Regions from separate parts of the Brochothrix campestris genome, predicted to be linked through region 1. Evidence: riboswitches for the same ligand, from Rfam matches in the RefSeq annotation. Region 1 holds a riboswitch; each other region holds the start of a gene.
What was found. Region 1 has a riboswitch for S-adenosylmethionine ahead of ACJYYY_RS10450 (MetQ/NlpA family ABC transporter substrate-binding protein). Riboswitches for the same ligand answer to the same signal wherever they lie in the genome.

Region 1 (6,629 bases):
AATCAAAAAGAAGAGCAGAATGATAAAGGGAATCGAGCGAATAATATTAATAATCGCATTGGCAATCGTGTAAGTGATTTTATTTTCAGCGTGTCCACCTTTACGTGTAAGTACTAATAAAATCGCCAGTGGCACGCCTAAAATCACCGAGATAACGAGTGAGATAGCAGTCATTTGTAAAGTTGCAATCAACCCTTCGAGAATCGTGGGGCCCCATTCAGAGAAAAAATTAGACATTAAGGACACCTTCTTTCGTAACGATAATGGCTTGGCTTTCTAAATAGGTAATTGTGTTAGTAATGTCAGCTGTGCGACCTTCTAAGTGGACAATCAAATTCCCAATCGCTTCGTTTTTAAATTGATCGATGCCACCAGCGATAATATTTGGGACGACATTAAAATGTTTACTAACATAAGCTAAAGCCGGTTGACTTGCTGCATCACCGACGAAGGTACATTGGATTAAGACACCTGTTTGATCAAACGCGCCGACGATTTTTTCAGGGATTTTATACTTCGCTGAATTTTTCAAGAAACTTTTTGTAACAGTTGAGCGTGGTTGTGTAAACACTTCGACGACTGTTCCTTGTTCGACAATTTCACCGTTTTCCATCACAGCTACTCGATCACATAGGCGTTGAATCACACTCAGTTCATGTGTAATTAAAAAGATAGTGAGGCCGAGTTTTTCATTAATTTCGAGCAGTAACGCTAAAATTGATTCGGTTGTATTTGGATCAAGTGCACTGGTTGCCTCATCACTAAGTAAAATTTCAGGTTCGTGAGAGAGCGCACGGGCAATCGCCACCCGCTGTTTTTGTCCGCCCGATAGTTGTGCTGGGTAAGCGGTAGCTCGATCGCTAAGACCGACAATGCCTAAATATTTTTCAACGCGCTCAGCGATGACTTCTTTTGATAGACCTGTTAATTTTAACGGAATCGCAATGTTGTCATAAACAGTGGCCGTTGTTAAGAGATTGTAGCCTTGAAAGATCATTCCGATTTTTTGGCGTGCTTGACGTAAGGCGATTTTATCTAAGACTTGTAAATTAACACCGTCAATGAAAACTTGCCCTGTAGTGGGTGTTTCTAGCAGGTTAATACAGCGGATGAGCGTGCTCTTGCCGGCACCGCTGTAGCCAATTACCCCATATATTTCACCAGCATTAACTTGGACGGAGACGTCTTTTAAAGCTGTAATCACTTTTTTATCGACAGTATAGTCTTTTGAAATGTTTTTAAGTTCAATCATGCTCTCGTCCCCCTATATCATTACCATGTTGTAACAACTGATCCTTTGAATTGTTTAGCGATATACGCTTTAACTTCGTCAGAGTGGTAGTATTTTTTTAACTTTTTAACAATCGCATCATCTTTATTTTCGATACGAACAGCAAAATAGTTAGGGTAAGGGTTATCAGTTAAAGGCTCATGATAAATTGCATCGTCTTTAATGTTTAAGCCAGTGCCCATGGCAAAATTTGTGTTGATCGCAGCCGCTTTTACTTCACCTAAGTGTTTTGATACTTGAGCAGAATCAAGTTCAACGATTTCTAAGTTTAATTTGTTTTCAACAATGTCTTTTTTAGTCGTATTTTCACCAGCTTTATCTGACAGCTTGATAAGTCCTGCTTCTTCAAATAATTGAAGGGCACGTAATTCGTTGGCAGGGTCATTAGGAACGGCAATTTTATCGCCTTCCTTAATATCGTCAATGCTCTTGATTGAGTCAGAATAAATCCCAAGCGGGAAGGCAACTGTTGCAAACACTTCGGTGATTTTAAAGTCTTTTGACTTGATTTGATTTTTTAAGAACGGTAACGTCTGGAAGCTGTTGGCGTCAAGTTCGCCTTGATCTAAAGTTGTATTTGGTGTGTTGTAATCACTAAACACTTTTAACTTGATGGTAACGCCATCCTTTTTAGCAACTTTGGCAACTTCTTTCATGATTTGTTCGTGGGGGCCGCCGGTAACACCGACTGTGACTTCTTTATCATCGAGTGCTTTGCTACCGCCACCGCAGGCTGCCAATGTGAGTAAAACTGCTAAAATAACGAGTGAACCGAGTGTCTTTGTCAATTTTTTCATAAAATAATTCCTCCTGTTTGTCTGTGTATTGGTAAAAAAAGGTAATAAAAAAGACTTCTCAAAAAGAGAAGTCGGGTAAACGCTACTTCTCTTATCTGCCAAAATCAGTCACCTGATTTTGTTGGAATTAGCACCTCATCAATTGATATTGATAGGTTGCCGGGTTTCATAGGGCCAGTCCCTCCACCACTCTGGATAAGAAATCTTATTTAATTGTAAGGCCTACTACTGTAGGTGATAACTAAAAGTATAGCGACAAAAAAACAATATGTCAATCTCTTTTGAATATTCTGTCAATATATTTCAGAAAAATAAAACAGACTGTCGTTCGTATCTTTTGAGAAGCGTTGCTAAAGATGGTAAAATAAAGTCAGATAGAAAATTATAAGGGGGAAAATTTTGAAGAAAATTATTAGTATTTTAACAGCAGTGGTTATTTTAATGACACCAGTAGGCTCTCAGATGATTAATCTTGTCACTCCAGACAGTTATCAAGCGTCTGCCGTCAAAACAGTGAGTGCCAAAATGCGAGGTGGCGGTTATCGTTCAACCAACCGTTCATATAACACCAATAGCAACAAGGTGAAAACAAACTCAACAAAAACAGCAGCAAACAAAGCAGCAACAAATAAAGCAGTTACGGCCAATAAAGCGAAGGCTAAAAGTCGTTTCGGTGGTTTCTTAGGCGGAATGATGTTAGGTGGACTTGCCGGAATGTTATTCGGAGGCTTATTAGCTAACATGGGCGGGTTTGGTAACATCATCGGGATGATCATTAATATTTTAGCGATTTTAGTAATTCTTCGTCTTGTGATCATGCTCGTTTCGCGCATGCGTCAAAATAAAAAAGCTCAAGCAACATCTGCAGGTGCTTATACAGATGCTCGTCACATGAACCGTGATGAGGAAGTCCAAACCAATTATCAAAATGCAATGGGTGGTGCGTCAGCAACGACTGATGATAGCGATATTGTGTTAAACGAAGATAATATTTCTAATGCGGTTATCGATTTCTTTTCATACGAGAAACAAATTAACATGTATGAAATGCAAGTATCTTTGACCTATGACGAAAACAAAGGTTTTGGCGCAGAGGTGTTAAACACTTCGGGTAGCATCATTCAATCACTCGATCACTTCTCATTAATTCAAGCGATTCGCTACTGGGCTGAAAAAGAAACCGATTTAGACCCTAATATGGGTATTAAATTAAATTTCAATGAAAACACAGGTATTACGGCAGTTATTAGTTAAACTGTAGCGAAATAATAAGCTGAGGCACTCTAACAAATGGTTGGAGTGCCTTTTTAATGTCATCCATCTTTGAATTTAGTTTTGACAGTGCTAAAATGAAGATATTGAGTAGTGAACGGAGGCGAACGCATGGAACAAACGAAGAAGGTCTACCTAGAGTTAATGTTAGCGATGTTACGTACAGGTATTTTAGGTTTTGGTGGTGGTCCGTCGGTGATGCCCTTGTTTCAACATGAGGCAGTTAAAAAGTATCACTGGATGAACGAAGCTGACTTTGATAATACGTTAGCAATAGCGAATGTGTTGCCGGGTCCAATCGCGACAAAAATGGCAGCTCATCTGGGCTATGAACGAAAAGGTTGGCTCGGAGCTATTTGGTCGGTATTCTGGCATATATTACCAAGTACAATCGCGATGGCTGCCTTTATATCGATGGCAAATGTTCTTAGTCATTCAACAATCGTGCAAGGCATCATTGCGGCTGTAACGCCAGTTGTGTTTATGATGCTTTTATTAATGGGGTATCGTTTTGCGAAGAAGGCTTATGAAGGCCTAGGCTTTATTTTAACATTGATTGCCTGTGTTTTAGCAGCAGTCTTACTGTACTATATTCATCCAGCCCTCGTTATTTTTATCTTTATTATCTATGGCACACAACATTATCGTGTCGCTAAAGGGGGTGCTAAGTAATGCTGTTATTGTGGGAACTATTTAAGTCGTTTTTTCTGGCGAATATTTTTGGTTACGGCGGTGGACCAGCTTCGATTCCACTAGTTTATCACGAAGTTATTGATAAGCATCAATGGATGAGCGAAACCGATTTTTCGAATGGGATTGCGCTAGCTAATGCTTTACCGGGGCCGATTGCTACGAAAATTGCAGCGTCAGTCGGTTATCCTGTTAGTGGCGTGCTCGGTGTGAGTGTAGCAATTTTAGCAACGATTGTCCCATCCGCGCTCTTAATGATTATCATCTTCAAACAACTGGATAAGTATAAAAAATCAAAGGTGTTGCTCGGAGTAATGCTACTTGTACAACCTGTTGTAGCAGTGCTGATGTGGAAAGTTACCTATACAATGGGAGCAACGGCCGTGAGCCAATTGGGATGGTTGCAATTTGGAGTGTTAGCCGTACTTAGTTATATCGCCTTAGAACGATTGAAGTGGCATCCGGCCCTCGTTATTCTAGTCGCGGCTGTATATGGTGGAGTAATCATCGCATAAAAGTGAAATTAATTTATCTAGCAACGTATAAATTGAGGGGTTCGCTTGAACTATTTTCACAGAAAAAGACGTTTGATGAAACTTTTTCTACAAGATGGAGCTTAACAGTTAGTTGCTGTTAAGCTTTTTTTAGCAATTGTGTAACGATGATACCGACGCAAATACCTAGTGTGTCAATCATCACATCGGTAACTAAAGGTGTCCGATTGGCAGTAAAGGATTGATGCCATTCATCAGATATAGCAAAGAAGATTAGGGTCAACGGGGCCACTGCCCAAATCAGTTGCTTTTTCATATTAAAAGCATGTAAAATTAAGATATAAATCGCTCCCATAATAGCATAAACTGAAAAGTGTGTTGCTTTGCGAAAGAAGAATTCAATGAAATTGTAATACCCACTCTGTTCAACACTAACGATTTTCCCCCCGTAATAAAATTCCACCTTCTGTAAAACCTCTTTGAAGGGCTGAGATGGCAAGACTTTCTCTAAAAATGGAATTAGTGTTTGATTCCCATATGGTTGTGAAGATGAATAAAACACCGAACCACTAACTAGTAAAAGCATGATGACTAGTGTGATTTTTTTAATATTTTTTTCATTCACAGTAAAAGCACTCCTTATCATCAATTTTTAAAATTATGTAACAGCAGGTAGTCAGTAGAGCAGTAACAAACTAATTAGTTAAACTGTCCTGAGGAGGGATGGTATAGACTCTTCATTTTAACATGATTATGGGTGAAATACAGAGAGTTGGTGTATTTCGTAGCTGATTTTAAAAAACAGCGTATACTGCTTTTAGCACATACGATTTTTAAGGAGGCAACTATGAAAAAAATTTATACACTCTTTATCTTAGGAACGTTAATGGAACGAAAGATGCACGGGTATTTATTGAAGCAAGTTCTTAATGAGGTGTTAGGTCCTTTTAAGAAAATAAGTTGGGGTGTACTTTATCCGCTCATACATGAATTGTCCGAAAAAGGTTGGATAGAGGAAGTTAAAACAAAAGATAAAGAAAAAAGCAAAAAAGATTATTGTATAACTGAGCGTGGGCGGGTTGAATTTCATAAATTAATGATTGAACCCATTGATTTTAAACATTTATATATGATGCATTTTAAAGTGAAATTAAGTGCGATTCAGTGGGTGAGCCATTATGATGCCGTTAATATTTATGCTAATTATGTCCAATATTTAACAGTCTTAATTAACTATAAAAAATCAGTTTGGGCGGAAGAATCTGCCGATAATGTACATGTTAAAGGTTTACTGGAGAGCGAAATGAAGGAATTACATTTTAGTCGTAAATGGGCGAAACAAATGATGAAGAAACTATAAATACACATTTTTTTCAAAAGTTTAAGGAGTTAGCATTGTGCTAGCTCCTTCTTTTTATTGACATTAGCAATTGAAGTATCTAACATTAAATGTAACGAGACTACGTTTTGATGAAGGAGCAATTATGAAGCTAGAATTTAAAGCACTTCAAACACAACAACAGCAGTTACGAATGACACAGGAATTGCAACAAGCCATCAAGGTGTTGCAATACAATAAGGAAGAATTGACAGCTTATTTAGAAGATAAGGCATTAGATAATCCTTTTTTAGAAGTAACGATCGATCAAAAAAGTGTGTTAGATAAAGATCGTTATCAAGATAAAGGGGGATATCATTCAGATGAGGATTATATTGCTCAGTTGCCCGATCAATCGTTTGATTTAGCGATGTTTTTAAAAGAACAAGTGATGTTAAGCATGCGGCCAATGAAGTTAAGAGAGATTGTCTTATTATTAATTGGAAACTTAGATGAAAAGGGCTATTTAACGATTACATACGATGAACTAGTTGAGGCATTGCCAATGACTGCGATTGAGTTTGAAAATGCGTTAACTTTATTGCATCAATTAGACCCGGCTGGTATCGGAGCACGTACGCTGTGTGAATGTATTTGTCTGCAAATTGATCGTGATGTACGGGCACCTAAACAAGCCTATCGAGTAATCAGTGACTACTTTGACTTGTTCACAACCAAAAAATGGCAAGAGCTTGCAATGGCGACAA
Region 2 (6,629 bases), 700 kb from region 1:
GCCATTATTGTTTCAAGTGGATGAACACTCGCCCTTGTGTATGCGGGACATTCCGTCACCGTTAGTAAAAGAAGTAACGATCACACATCCAGACTATCCAAAATTGGCAGAATTAAGCTTGAAATGGTATGCAGTGCCGATTATCGCCAATATGCGTCTAAGCATCGGTGGTATTTCTTATGAAGCTTGTCCGTTTAACGGCTGGTACATGGGAACCGAGATTGCTTCACGTAACCTCGTCGATACTGCCCGTTATAATAAATTGCCCGCGATTGCGACCGCCTTAGGAATTGAGACGCGCAAAAATCGTGAGTTGTGGCAGGACCGTGCCTTACTCGAGTTGAATTACGCAGTGTTAGATTCCTACAAGCGGGCAAAAGTGCAAATGGTCGATCATCATACGGCAGCCAAACAATTTGCCCAATTTGAGTCGAATGAAGTGGAAGCACACCGTGAAGTTACAGGGAACTGGGCGTGGTTGATACCACCGATGTCGCCTGCAAGCACACATATTTTCCATCAGCCCTATGCGAATACGACCAAAACACCTAACTTTTTTTATAAAAAATCACTGTTTGAGAAGGAAAATCACTGTCCTTTTCAGCAATAAAAGAGTACTCTTAAATAAGACCATTTTTTGAACGAAAAGAGGACTAAGATGTTAAAATATACCATCTGTTTTATTAAATATCACGATTCACTTTTACTGTTGAATCGTTTAAAAGCGCCATGGATGGGCAGTTGGAATGGTGTCGGTGGCAAGTTGGAACCGAATGAAACGCCGCAAGCCTGTATCATTCGAGAAATACATGAAGAAACAGGGATACGTCTTGACAAAGTGACCGCGCGTGGTGAGATGCGATGGACTAATTTTGGCACCGCTAATGGAGGTATGTATTTATTTACCGCAGAATTAACAAAAAAACCATTTGTTGGTCCGCAGGTGAGCATTGAAGGGTTATTGGATTTTAAAACAATTGAATGGGTGCTGTCACCGGATAATACAGGAGTGGTTAACAATATTAAACCGCTGTTAGCAACGCTGTTTGAGGCGGAGCCAACTAGTATTTACCAGGCAGATTATGAAGTGAACAATTTGATACGTTTTGTGAAAGTGCAGTAGCAGACGTTTGGATGGAAGAGGGAATGATATGGAAAATAAAAATAAAGGCCAACGGATTGACTATGGTATTATCGTCACGATGTTATTGTTTGCGGCCGTTAGCTTAATCGCAATTTATACCGCCTTAAATACGGATCCAGCCTATGGTCGTTCATTGGTTATTCGCCAAGGGGCATTTTACATAATCGGAGCAGTCGCAGTTGCTGTAATTATGCGGATTGATCGGGAACTCATGATTAAACTGACCCCGTATTTATACGTATTTGGGCTGTTTATTTTACTACTCGTCCTTATTCCTGGCATCGGTGTCGAAGTCAATGGGGCACGTAGTTGGATAAAACTTCCAGTTGTTGGGCAGTTTCAACCAGCTGAATTAATGAAGATTTGCCTCGTATTAATGCAAGGTAAAGTTATTATCGAACATAATAAGGCGGCTAAAATTAGAACAGTCAGAACCGACTGGGTGTTATTGTTTAAAATATCACTAACATCGTTCATTCCATTTGTCTTAATTTTACTGGAGAACGATTTAGGAACCGGCTTAGTTATAATGGCGATTACGCTAGGTATGTTTATCATTTCAGGGATTACGTGGCGGATTCTCTTACCCTTGATTTTAGGCGTGTTCTCATTAGGCGCAGCGATGATTTATACTGTAATGGTTAAACCAGAATGGCTCGCATTGATTGGTTTCAAACAGTATCAATTTGGACGAATCACCTCGTGGTTGGATCCTTATTCATCTGCTGATTCAGATGGCTATCAATTAATTTTAGCAATGCAAGCCATCGGATCGGGTGAAATTACCGGTTATGAAGGCACGAATGGAATGGCATCAATTCCCGAAGGTCATACCGATATGATTTTTGCGATGATTAATCATCACTGGGGCTTTATTGCCGGCAGTATCGTTATTGCCTTGTTCTTTATTCTCGTCTACCAAATTATTGGAACAGCCTTGGATTTAAAAGATGAGTTTTACGCGGTTATTTGTACCGGTGTTGTGATGACAATTATGTTCCATGTGCTTGAAAATGCCGGGATGACAATTGGCTTGCTACCGATTACAGGGATTCCATTGCCATTTATTAGTTATGGTGGGACCTCGCTCGTCGTTAACTTGTTAGGGATAGGTGTCATAATGTCGATGCGTTTTAACTCACCTGATTCAATGTTTTCGAAAGAAGAAAAAGAAACTGATATTGCCTTATATGATGTTAAGAAACGAAAATAATAACTGCCGTCAGCACCTTCCTTACAGAAAGATGCTGGCTTTTTTTATTCAGAATCTTTCCGCTAAAAGGTTGTCCAAATACTAAAAATCAACTATGATAAGGATAGAAACAGAAAAAAGAAGAGTGAGGGATAATAAATGATTAAATTTTATGAATACCCTAAGTGTACGACGTGTAAGAAAGCCAAAAAATGGTTGTCTGATAACGATGTCGCTTTTGAAGCAATTGATATCGTAGAAGAAACACCGACTGCCGCACAATTAAAAGCAGCCTTTGAGAAAACAAACTTACCAATCAAACGTTTTTTCAACACAAGTGGTCAAAAATACCGCGAATCAAACTTAAAAAATAAGATTGATCGCATGACAAATGATGAAATTTTCGCCTTACTTGCAACTGATGGGATGTTAATTAAACGTCCATTAGCAATCAGTGATGAGATGGTTACCTTAGGTTTTAAAGAAGAAGATTACGCGCGTTTTTGGAAATAAAACTAAACTAACTGAAAAGGGGTTTTTTAATATGACTGATTACAAAGCTTATAAATACACAGAGGAACATGAATGGGTAAAAAAAGACGGCGATAATTACTACATCGGTATTTCATTACATGCACAAGATGAACTAGGCGATATCGTTTTTGTTGAAGTTCCTGAAGTCGATGATACAATCGAAAAAGGCGATTCATTCGGAAGTGTTGAATCTGTTAAAACAGTCTCAGAACTTTATGCACCAGTTGGTGGTACCGTTGTTTCAGTCAATGAGCTACTTGAAGATGAGCCTGAAACGTTAAACCAAGATCCGTATGAAAAAGGTTGGATTTGTGCATTAACCGATGTTGATGAGGCAGCTTATAATGAGCTACTAACATATGAACAGTACGAAGCATTTATCGCAGAAGCATAAAAGAGAGCAATAAAAGTGAAGGCAGCAGGCATAACTTCGCAGATGTTGACATGTGAAAGAAGCGCGACTAATGACAGTCGCTGACTTTCGCATCAAATATCCCAGCTGTTAGCTTATTCAACGCTCAAATCAAAGCAGTTTAATTCCACTTTGACTATCATCTGAAATCATTCAAGGCGACAGACGCTTTGAATGATTTTTATTTTAAGAAGGAGGGATGTCATGCAAGAGTGGTACGAACCCTCATTTCATGAAGCAAGGGAACAGCAGCGCGCCTTTGCCGTCTTGTTTTACACACCGATGTGTGGCAGTTGTCACGTCGTGGAACGACAACTCGATATTATTGCAGAGACAGTTCCAGAACTGACGTTAGTTAAAATGAATCTCAATTATTTACCGAAAATCGTGCAAACTTATCAAATTCAAAGCGTTCCAAGCGTGTACCGCTTTGATACGAACGGTGTCGTCAAGCGCCTCACCGTGATTGATAATGTGACCGAATTGTATCGTGAGTTAATAGTGCTAAAAAAAAAGTGAAACAGTGATTGACTTGTGTAGCGCAAGCCTTTATAATTACGTTAATAAGTATAACTTTATATGATATTTCTTATCAAGAGTGGTGGAGGGACTTGCCCGATGAAACCCAGCAACCCCATGAGAATGGACGGTGCTAAATCAAGCTAAGTGAGTGATCACTTAGAAAGATGAGAAGCGGGCTATTCTAATAATAGACGTTTCACATCTTTCTGAAATTCAGAAAGATGTTTTTTTATGCTTAAAAAGCGGTTAATAAGAAAGGTTGGAGCAGATGATTAAATTAGAAAATGTCAGCAAGACGTTTCAAACGCGCAACGGTGCAGTAGACGCTGTTAAAAATGTTAGTTTTGAGATTGAAACTGGCGAAATTTTCGGAATAATCGGCTATTCGGGAGCAGGTAAAAGTACGCTTATCCGGATGTTTAATGGCCTTGAAACACCAACAGCCGGTAATATTCAGTTAAATGATATCGCCATTTCAAATATCCAAGGGGCAGACCTTCGCAAGGCACGCCAAAAAATCGGCATGATTTTTCAACACTTTAACTTGTTATGGTCACGCACAGTCGCCGAAAATATTGCGTTTCCATTGGAAATTGCTGGTGTGAAAAAAGCAGAACGTGAGCGTCGTGTAGCTGAACTGATCCACTTAGTTGGCTTAGACGGACGTGACAAATCGTATCCCGCACAACTCAGTGGCGGTCAAAAACAACGGGTCGGCATTGCCCGAGCGTTAGCCAATGATCCTGACGTGTTGCTGTGTGATGAGGCGACCAGTGCGCTCGATCCACAGACAACAAGTGAGGTACTCAACTTGTTAACCGATATTAACAAACGTCTTGGCTTAACAATTATCCTAATTACGCATGAAATGCCCGTTATCCGTAAAATCTGTAACCGTGTCGCAGTGATGGAAGGCGGTAAAGTCGTCGAATTAGGCGAGGTCTTGACGGTATTCCAAACACCACAACAAGAAATCACCCGTCGTTTCGTCTCGCAGGCCACTGATGATACCCAAACAGCTGAGATTGAACAAATGTTGATTGAAACGTATCCGACCGGTTTACTAGCGCGCTTAGTCTTTACAGCCTCACAAACGACGCAGCCAGTCATTACCGACTTGGCGAAAAAATTCGACATCGATATTAGCATTTTACATGGATCGATGACACAAACACGCAACGGTGCGTATGGTTTCCTCTTTATCCAACTGGTTGGGGCCGAAGCGAACATTGCAGCAACGAAAGCATACCTAGCAGAGATTGACGTCAGAATGGAAGTGATTCGTGCATGAATGAATTAATGGAAAAATGGTTACCGAATATTAGCTGGTCAGAAGTATGGACGGCGACGCAAGAAACGTTAATTATGACAGTTATCTCAATCGTCTTTGTCTTTATTTTAGGCCTGTTACTCGCGTTACTCTTATTTTTAACACGCGATCAAAGCAACATCTTCATTAAACTAATCAATTGGGTGTCAGTGGCCTTCGTTAATATTTTCCGCTCGATTCCGTTCATCATCTTAATCGTCCTCCTGATGCCATTTACGAAAACCATCATGGGAACAGTCATTGGTACTGCGGGCGCATTCCCGGCCTTGATCATTTCAGCGGCACCATTTTATGCCCGCCTCGTTGAAATCGCCTTCGTTGAAATTGATAAAGGTGTGATTGAAGCGAGTCGTGCAATGGGTGCGAGTCAATGGACGATTATTCGTAAAGTATTATTGCCTGAAGCGATGCCGGCCATTATTTCTGGCTTAACCGTAACGACGATTTCATTGATTGGCTACACGGCAATGGCGGGGGTTATCGGCGCTGGTGGTTTAGGAAACATGGCTTACTTCACTGGTTTCCAACGCTCACAAAATGATGTGACATTTGTAACAACTGTTATTATTTTAATCCTCGTCTTTATTATCCAATTTATTGGCGATAAGATTACAACGAAACTTGATAAACGTTAATTAATTAAATGGGGGGAACAAACATGAAAAAAATCATTTTAAGTCTTGTTACTGTATTAGTACTTGTCACCTTAGCTGCCTGTGGTGGCAATGATGACGCCAAAAAAGACAGTGCTAAACTGGTGGTCGGTGCCTCAAACGTGCCGCACGCTGAGATTTTAGAAAAAGCAAAACCACTCCTTGCAAAAGAAGGGGTCGAACTTGAAATCAAAAAGTACCAAGATTACATTTTACCAAATAAACAATTGGCATCAGGTGATTTAGATGCCAACTATTTCCAACATATTCCTTACTTAGAACAATACAACAAAGATAACGAGACCGATTTAGTCAGTGCCGGCAAAATTCATATTGAACCGTTCGGTATTTATTCAGCTAAATTCAAAAAAGTCAGTGATATCAAAGACGGTGCGACGATTTTAATTAGTAACAGCACAGCTGACCAAGGACGGATTTTAATGTTACTTGAGCAAGAAGGGCTCGTTAAAATTAACGACAGCATTAAAGATAAAGTCACAGCTACAATTAAAGATATTGACAACATCAAACACTTGAAATTTTTAAATCAAGTTGATCCTGGCCTCTTGGCACAAGCGTATAAAAACGAGGAAGCTGATTTATATGCCATCAATACTAACTATGCGATTGATGCGGGCTTGCAACCGACAGAAGATGCGTTGATTCTTGAAAATTCTGACTCACCATACGCGAACATTGTAGCGGTGAACAAAGCAGATAAAGACAATGCTAATATTAAAAAATTAATTAAAGTATTGCACTCGAAAGCAATTCAAGACTTCATTACTGACAAATATGAGGGTGCGGTTTTACCAACCAAGTAACGATATAACAATAGTGTG
Region 3 (6,629 bases), 1.0 Mb from region 1:
TTTCTTCTCGGTCCCAAATCATAAAACCAAACATACCACGTAATTGTTTCACGGCTTCTTCTTTATACTCGGCGTACATCGCAATAATGACTTCTGTGTCACTTTCTGTTTTAAAGGTATGACCTTTAGCGATTAATTGTGCCCGTAATTCGACATGGTTATACACCTCACCATTGAATAATATCCAATAGCGACCATCATCATAAGCTAATGGTTGGTGACCATTTTCAACATCGACAATACTTAGACGACGAAAACCCATCGCCACATGATTTTCATAAAAATACCCTTCATCATCTGGGCCGCGGTGTTCAATAAATTGATTCATTTTTTCAAAGATTGCTTTATCATCAGCTGAGATTGCCACTGGTTTATTATCAATACATCCTATAAATCCACACATATTTTTCTCTCCTATACGTAAACTACCTTGTAATTTAATCTTTTTGTCAATAACTATCCTAATAATAGCACATTTAAGCCCCTAAACACTAGCATCACGACGCAGATAATCGAGCAATTACGCGATTTATCACAACTTTATAGCAGTGTTCCCTGTTGATTAATCGGTTCTTGTTTAAGACATGACCAATCAATCGGTTCCACTCCGATATTCTCCAAAATCGCATTCGTTTGCGAGAATGGCTTGCTTCCAAAAAAGCCACGATACGACGACAATGGGCTTGGATGAGGCCCTTCAATAATAAAATGACGCTCAGTGTCAATTTGTTGGCGCTTTTGTTGGGCCGGCTTGCCCCATAAAATAAAGACAACGGGTTGTTCTCGTTCATTTAAGGCAGCAATTAAACTGTCTGTGAATTGTTCCCACCCTTGTTGTTTATGTGAATTAGGTTGATGCGCCCTGACTGTCAAAACCGTATTAAGTAACAAGACACCCTGTGTCGCCCAATTACTTAAACTGCCATCGGTTGGCACCGGTATTGCAAGATCATCAGCTAATTCTTTATAAATATTCCGTAATGACGGAGGCACAGGCAAACCGCTTTTAACTGAAAAGCTCAAACCTTCTGCCTGATTGGCACCATGGTAAGGATCTTGCCCTAAAATTACAACCTTAACCGTTTCAAACGGTGTCAGTTCCAACGCTTTAAAAACCAACTCCCGAGGCGGATAAACCACCTCATCGGTGTATTGTGTCGCTAAAAATTGTTGCAGTTGCTGAAAATAAGGTTCTTGTTCAGCCATTTGTAATAATTCGAACCATTTACCTTTTAAGTCCCTCTTCATCTGCAAGCCTCCTGAAAGATAAAAATCTCTTCACACAGTATCATTCATAATGAACGGTTGTGAAAAGAGATTAATTATCGAATAAAAGATTGGTTAGCTATTTGCTGTGAGTGCTGTTTTAAGCGCGTTCATACGATTTGTTTTTTCCCACGGCAAGTCTAAGTCAAGACGACCGAAGTGACCGTATGCAGCTGTTTGACGATAGATTGGGCGGCGTAAGTCAAGCATCTTAATAATACCAGCTGGTCGCAGGTCAAACGTTGCATTAACCGCTTCAATCAACTGATCTTCAGAGTAGTTGCTTGTACCGTATGTATTGATTGAAATTGATACCGGTTTAGCGACACCAATTGCATAAGCAACCTGCACTTCAACCTTGTCTGCCAGTCCAGCTGCTACGATGTTTTTAGCAACATAACGCGCAGCATAAGCACCTGAACGATCGACTTTAGTAGCATCCTTACCTGAGAAAGCACCACCACCATGACGGGCATAACCACCGTAAGTATCGACAATGATTTTACGACCCGTTAAACCACAGTCCCCTTGTGGCCCACCGATAACGAAACGACCAGTTGGGTTAATAAAGTATTTCGTATCCTCATCAATTAATTCAGCCGGAATGACTTCGTTAATCACAAGTTCACGCATATCCGCATGAATTTGTTCTTGCGACACGTCTGGATGATGCTGTGTTGAAATAACAATTGTATCGACACGTTGCGGTGTATTATCTTCATTGTACTCAACAGTTACCTGTGTTTTTGAATCCGGACGTAAATAATCAACGATGTTTTCTTTCCGTAGTTGCGCTACACGACGAGCTAAACGGTGTGCTAACGAAATAGGAAGTGGCATTAATTCTTCTGTTTCATTTGTTGCGAAACCGAACATCAAGCCTTGATCTCCTGCTCCGATAGCGTCAATTTCGTCATCGTTCATTTCACCATCGCGACTTTCTTTAGCTTCGTCAACGCCTTGAGCAATGTCTCGTGATTGTTCATCGATTGCTGTTAAGACCGAACAAGTTGAGGCATCGAAGCCGTATTTTGCACGGGTATAGCCGATTTCTTTAATCGTTTGACGTACAACGGCAGGAATGTCAACGTAGGTTGTCGTTGAAATTTCCCCTGCAACGAGCACAATTCCTGTTGTAACTGTTGTTTCACAGGCTACGCGAGCCATTGGGTCTTTTGCCAAGATGGCATCCAAAATCGCATCCGAAATTTGATCGGCCATTTTGTCTGGGTGTCCTTCACTTACTGATTCTGATGTAAAAAGATGACGGTTTTTTGTCATTGTTATTCCTCCATTATTTTTAATTATCACTCGTGAAACGCTTATATCATCCTCTGTATCCCGTGATAAATACGCATAAAAAAAACCTTTTCTCCGCAAAGAGAAAAGGTAACATAGCAGACTTATAGCTATACCTTTGCTCTTATCGTCCAAGATAGTACACTATCTTGCCACAGGTTAGCACCTTACACTTTTGTGTAGGCTGCTGGGTTTCACAGGGCCAGTCCCTCAACCACTCTTGATAAGATTCATAATTGTTTCATCATGATATGTGCTTATTATCTCAAACTACCTTTACCTTGTCAATGCCTTAAATTAACAGCCGACAATTTGCTTTGCTTTTTGCCACAGTGTCGCCATCCCCGCATCTTTCATGTAAAAGCTTAGGCGTGCCGCATCAAATTGTTCGTAATCGACTGTCGTTAACTGATGCACCGCTATCGTTTCGAACTCAGCTGGAATCGGTGCTTCGATATAAGTCGCAAGCTCAATAACGTATGCTCGTTTAATCACGTGTCCCCGCTTCTTATCCTTAAATTGATAATCGGCAATGAAATGCCACTGATCGGCCGGGGTTAGATGGACTCCTGTTTCTTCCCATAACTCACGTTTAACTGCCGTCACAATCGATTCACCTGGATCGATTTTACCACCAGGAAATTCCAGACCGCGCACGATATTCTCGGTTAAAAGCCAATTGTTGTCGCCTAAGTATGGTATAACTAAAATATCTTTTATATCCGTGCCCAGTCCATCTTTTTGAAAAGTCATTTTTACTTGTTCACCTGTTAAATCGGTATATTCTATCATTGTCATTCCCCTTTTTTGCATAATCACCAATCAAAACAGACGTCAGATTGTTTATTTTAAGGTACAATAAACGCATATGAAACGTTTGAAAGGTTGATTCGCTTGAAACACATCTTCTTATTTTTAATTAAAGGTTACCGTAAATTAATTTCACCATTGTTTCCACCTAGTTGCCGTTTTTACCCGACCTGTTCGACTTATGGACTTGAGGCGGTACAAAAATTCGGTGCCATTAAAGGGGGCTACTTAGCCTTGAAACGTATTATTAAATGCCAACCGCTTCACCCTGGTGGCATCGATATGGTACCTGAAACCTTTTCCTTACGCACGAAAAAGACAAAATCGCCTGATTCGTGTAATCACAAACACCATTGATTTCTGCCACTGTTTATTATAACAAACTTTAACTGTTGCGCTACTATTTGGCTCCTCTGTTCGATTGAGGAGCCTTTTTCACTGTAATCATTTATCCTTCCACCACTCTGATTGGGATGCTATCTTCAAATTGAACCTGACCTTATGAGGCAAATTCATTTTAGCAAATATGCCACGGTTGCTCATTTTAGCTGAACCAACGAGTGCGATTAATTTCAGCTCAGGCTATTAATTAAGTGCAATGATAATTGCGTATACCGCTAAACATCGTATTGCTATATATGATCACCTCTAGTTTCTCGATAGGTTGATAGTTTTCGTCGCCAGTTTTGCCATATAGGGATCATGCGTCACTAAAATAATGGTTGTCCCGTTCGCATGCAAACCTTTAAGCAGACGAAACACCCGTTCGCGGTTCGACTCATCCAAATTGCCAGTGGGCTCATCCGCAAAAATACACCGCGCTTGTTTAACAAGCACACGAGCTAGTGCAACGCGTTGTTGTTGCCCACCACTTAATTGAAAAACAGGGCGCTGTTCGTAACCTTGTAAACCGACCGTTTGCAAGGCTTGGTCCATCCGCTTTGTCTGCTCGTATTTGCCGACGCCCCTCATTGCCATCCGCAAATTTAACGAGACCGATTCTTCTTCAATCAGACCATAGTTTTGAAACAAATAGGCGTAGTCATCCCGTTTTAATTGTCGTATCTCCCGGCGCGACAAATGACTTCGCCCTTGATGTCTCAGCACACCGCCACTCGGTTGCTCTAACAGAGATAATATGTTTAACAAGGTTGTTTTACCCGAGCCACTCGGTCCCGTAATAACAACAAACGCTCCCGCGGCAATTGTGAATGAACGCGGCTGGATGACCACGTGATCACCAAATTTTTTCGTCAGTTTTTGCGCTTCAATCATTTTAACTCCCCCTCTTAAAGTTCTCCGCCAATTGACGCTTTTCATAGTAGCGGTGCAGACCATATATCAACAAGGCTTCTAACAACACGTAACAGCAAAAACTCACCAGTACGTTCACGTCTGCTTGCAGCGCTATCACCACTAATAACACCCCATTTAAACTAAGGAGTAACGTGAAAAAGCGGCGATGTATTTGTCCGTATGAATCACCATGGCAGTGGGCAATCATAATCCGTCGTTGATTCCGTTTAAAATAAAGGGCTGTTAAGGTATACGTTAGTAAGAAAGAGCTCCCAATTAGCAGTGCGACAAACAAGCCAATTTTCACTTGATTTTCATTAAGCAGTTGAATAATAAACCCCTTGCGATGATAGACCGAGCTAACACTGCGAATTAACTCCTCCGTGTTCGTTCGTTGAATCGCTGGAAAAAGCGTGGCATATGGATCACCATGGGCTTCAAAATAGACGTTACCTGAAAAATACCAACTGTAGTCGAGCGGGCTTGTATTACCCGTTTCAACAATGGCGAATGCATTCGGTAACCATAAAGGGAGGTCGTTGCCATACGAAAAATAAGGCTGCTTATCGTCAACGTAAATCAGATTGACAGCTAAATCGGCGGTGTTGTGCGCTGTAATAGGCAAACCGCTGAATTCCTCATAATAAGCCATTAAATCAACCCGCCCAAAAGTGAAATCAGCTAAAAAAAGCCGGTTGAGCTCAGCTTCGCGGTACTTATACTGTTGGGGCACGAGTACATTTCGGACATTCTCATCCCAAATAACCTCATCGGCAATTGAGTGGGCCTGACTTGTGACCGGGTGCCTTGTTAAATAGTTCAAATCAAGGATAACCTTGCGTTCGTCAGGATTGATTCGACGTGGATTATGCTCAGCGAGAAAGGTCTTTTCGTCACGCGAGTCGGTCGGAAGATAATCTCGTGACACAATTAAAAAACCACCTTGTAGACGCATTTCTTCATACAACTTCTTCAATTTGCTACTGTTAGTTGCTTCGATTTTACGTTTATCTTGTCCAACATAGCTCTGGACCGGTGTATAAATACCACGCATTTTTTCCCAATCAGCTGTTTCGGCCAAAGCGGTGGTCAACACCGTTTGATTGAGCACATAAACATGTGCCAGACCAGCCATTAACGCTAAAAAACAAAGTTTCAATCCTAAATAAAGCGCAAAAAGACGTTTAACCGGTCGTTTACCGCTTACATCGGCTAATACACCTTGATTGAGTACACTGATTAAACTAAGAAGAAACATAAAAACGCTGCCTGTCAGTGCAATTGCTAACAGACAAAGACCAATCACAGTTAGACTATAGGCAGTGCCCACCTGTGACCACTGCCATAACAGACAGAGACAGATTGTCAACAAGACAGCACTTACAAACGGCCATCGCAAACGAGTGATACTATACAACCAAATTTGCCACTTAGACTGCCCTTGTAAACTCAACAAATAGCGAGTCCGTTGTTGTACAAAACCATCATGTAGGATGATAACAACGAGCGCTAAACACACTAATAGGTTAAGTAACAGCCAATCCCAGTGCTGTAAAAGTTGTTGCATCCACAGCTGCGCTTGTGTATCAATCATGCCTGGATTCACACTAATACCAAGCGGTGTTAATAAAGCTGTAAACTGATTAATTTGCGACTGATCCGTTGTGAACAGATAGTATAAACCAGACGGCTGATAGTTCTGATTCCCTTCAATCGGATATATCTTTAATAACAGTGATTGATCAAACAGGCGGAAACGCCCCTTTTGTAAGGCTTCACCGGTCTGTTGTGAACTAATAAAAGCATTCGTATTTGTAAATTCAGGTATCTTAATTGATAGACGTTGTGCTAGTGTTACATCATTCGTTAAAATGTATTGCGTCTGTTTATCAGGATGAATATACACCGCTAAAGTGATGTTTGTTTGATTAGCCGCCGCTATAATTTGAGAGGACACA

Region 2: linked by a shared signal. The riboswitch ahead of ACJYYY_RS02520 (methionine ABC transporter ATP-binding protein) and the one ahead of ACJYYY_RS10450 (MetQ/NlpA family ABC transporter substrate-binding protein) in region 1 are both predicted to bind S-adenosylmethionine.
Region 3: linked by a shared signal. The riboswitch ahead of metK (methionine adenosyltransferase) and the one ahead of ACJYYY_RS10450 (MetQ/NlpA family ABC transporter substrate-binding protein) in region 1 are both predicted to bind S-adenosylmethionine.

What each region holds. Positions count from the first base shown of each region.
Region 1 covers NZ_CP175511.1:2,102,709-2,109,337, reverse strand. Annotated here, with positions in the region: gene ACJYYY_RS10460 (methionine ABC transporter permease) at 1-237, opposite strand, end outside; gene ACJYYY_RS10455 (methionine ABC transporter ATP-binding protein) at 230-1,252, opposite strand; gene ACJYYY_RS10450 (MetQ/NlpA family ABC transporter substrate-binding protein) at 1,273-2,088, opposite strand; SAM riboswitch class I at 2,177-2,290, opposite strand; gene ACJYYY_RS10445 (DUF2653 family protein) at 2,488-3,342, shown strand; gene ACJYYY_RS10440 (chromate transporter) at 3,472-4,032, shown strand; gene ACJYYY_RS10435 (chromate transporter) at 4,032-4,565, shown strand; gene ACJYYY_RS10430 (VanZ family protein) at 4,684-5,169, opposite strand; gene ACJYYY_RS10425 (PadR family transcriptional regulator) at 5,392-5,904, shown strand; gene rpoN (RNA polymerase factor sigma-54) at 6,029-6,629, shown strand, end outside.
Region 2 covers NZ_CP175511.1:477,299-483,927, forward strand. Annotated here, with positions in the region: gene ACJYYY_RS02490 (nitric oxide synthase oxygenase) at 1-610, shown strand, start outside; gene ACJYYY_RS02495 (8-oxo-dGTP diphosphatase) at 659-1,123, shown strand; gene ACJYYY_RS02500 (FtsW/RodA/SpoVE family cell cycle protein) at 1,152-2,357, shown strand; gene ACJYYY_RS02505 (Spx/MgsR family RNA polymerase-binding regulatory protein) at 2,496-2,849, shown strand; gene gcvH (glycine cleavage system protein GcvH) at 2,881-3,264, shown strand; gene ACJYYY_RS02515 (thioredoxin family protein) at 3,487-3,801, shown strand; SAM riboswitch class I at 3,869-3,975, shown strand; gene ACJYYY_RS02520 (methionine ABC transporter ATP-binding protein) at 4,073-5,095, shown strand; gene ACJYYY_RS02525 (methionine ABC transporter permease) at 5,092-5,769, shown strand; gene ACJYYY_RS02530 (MetQ/NlpA family ABC transporter substrate-binding protein) at 5,793-6,611, shown strand.
Region 3 covers NZ_CP175511.1:1,072,753-1,079,381, reverse strand. Annotated here, with positions in the region: gene asnB (asparagine synthase (glutamine-hydrolyzing)) at 1-403, opposite strand, end outside; gene ACJYYY_RS05375 (uracil-DNA glycosylase) at 541-1,248, opposite strand; gene metK (methionine adenosyltransferase) at 1,342-2,547, opposite strand; SAM riboswitch class I at 2,687-2,795, opposite strand; gene ACJYYY_RS05365 (NUDIX domain-containing protein) at 2,863-3,357, opposite strand; gene yidD (membrane protein insertion efficiency factor YidD) at 3,460-3,732, shown strand; gene ACJYYY_RS05355 (ATP-binding cassette domain-containing protein) at 4,024-4,650, opposite strand; gene ACJYYY_RS05350 (DUF1430 domain-containing protein) at 4,652-6,629, opposite strand, start outside.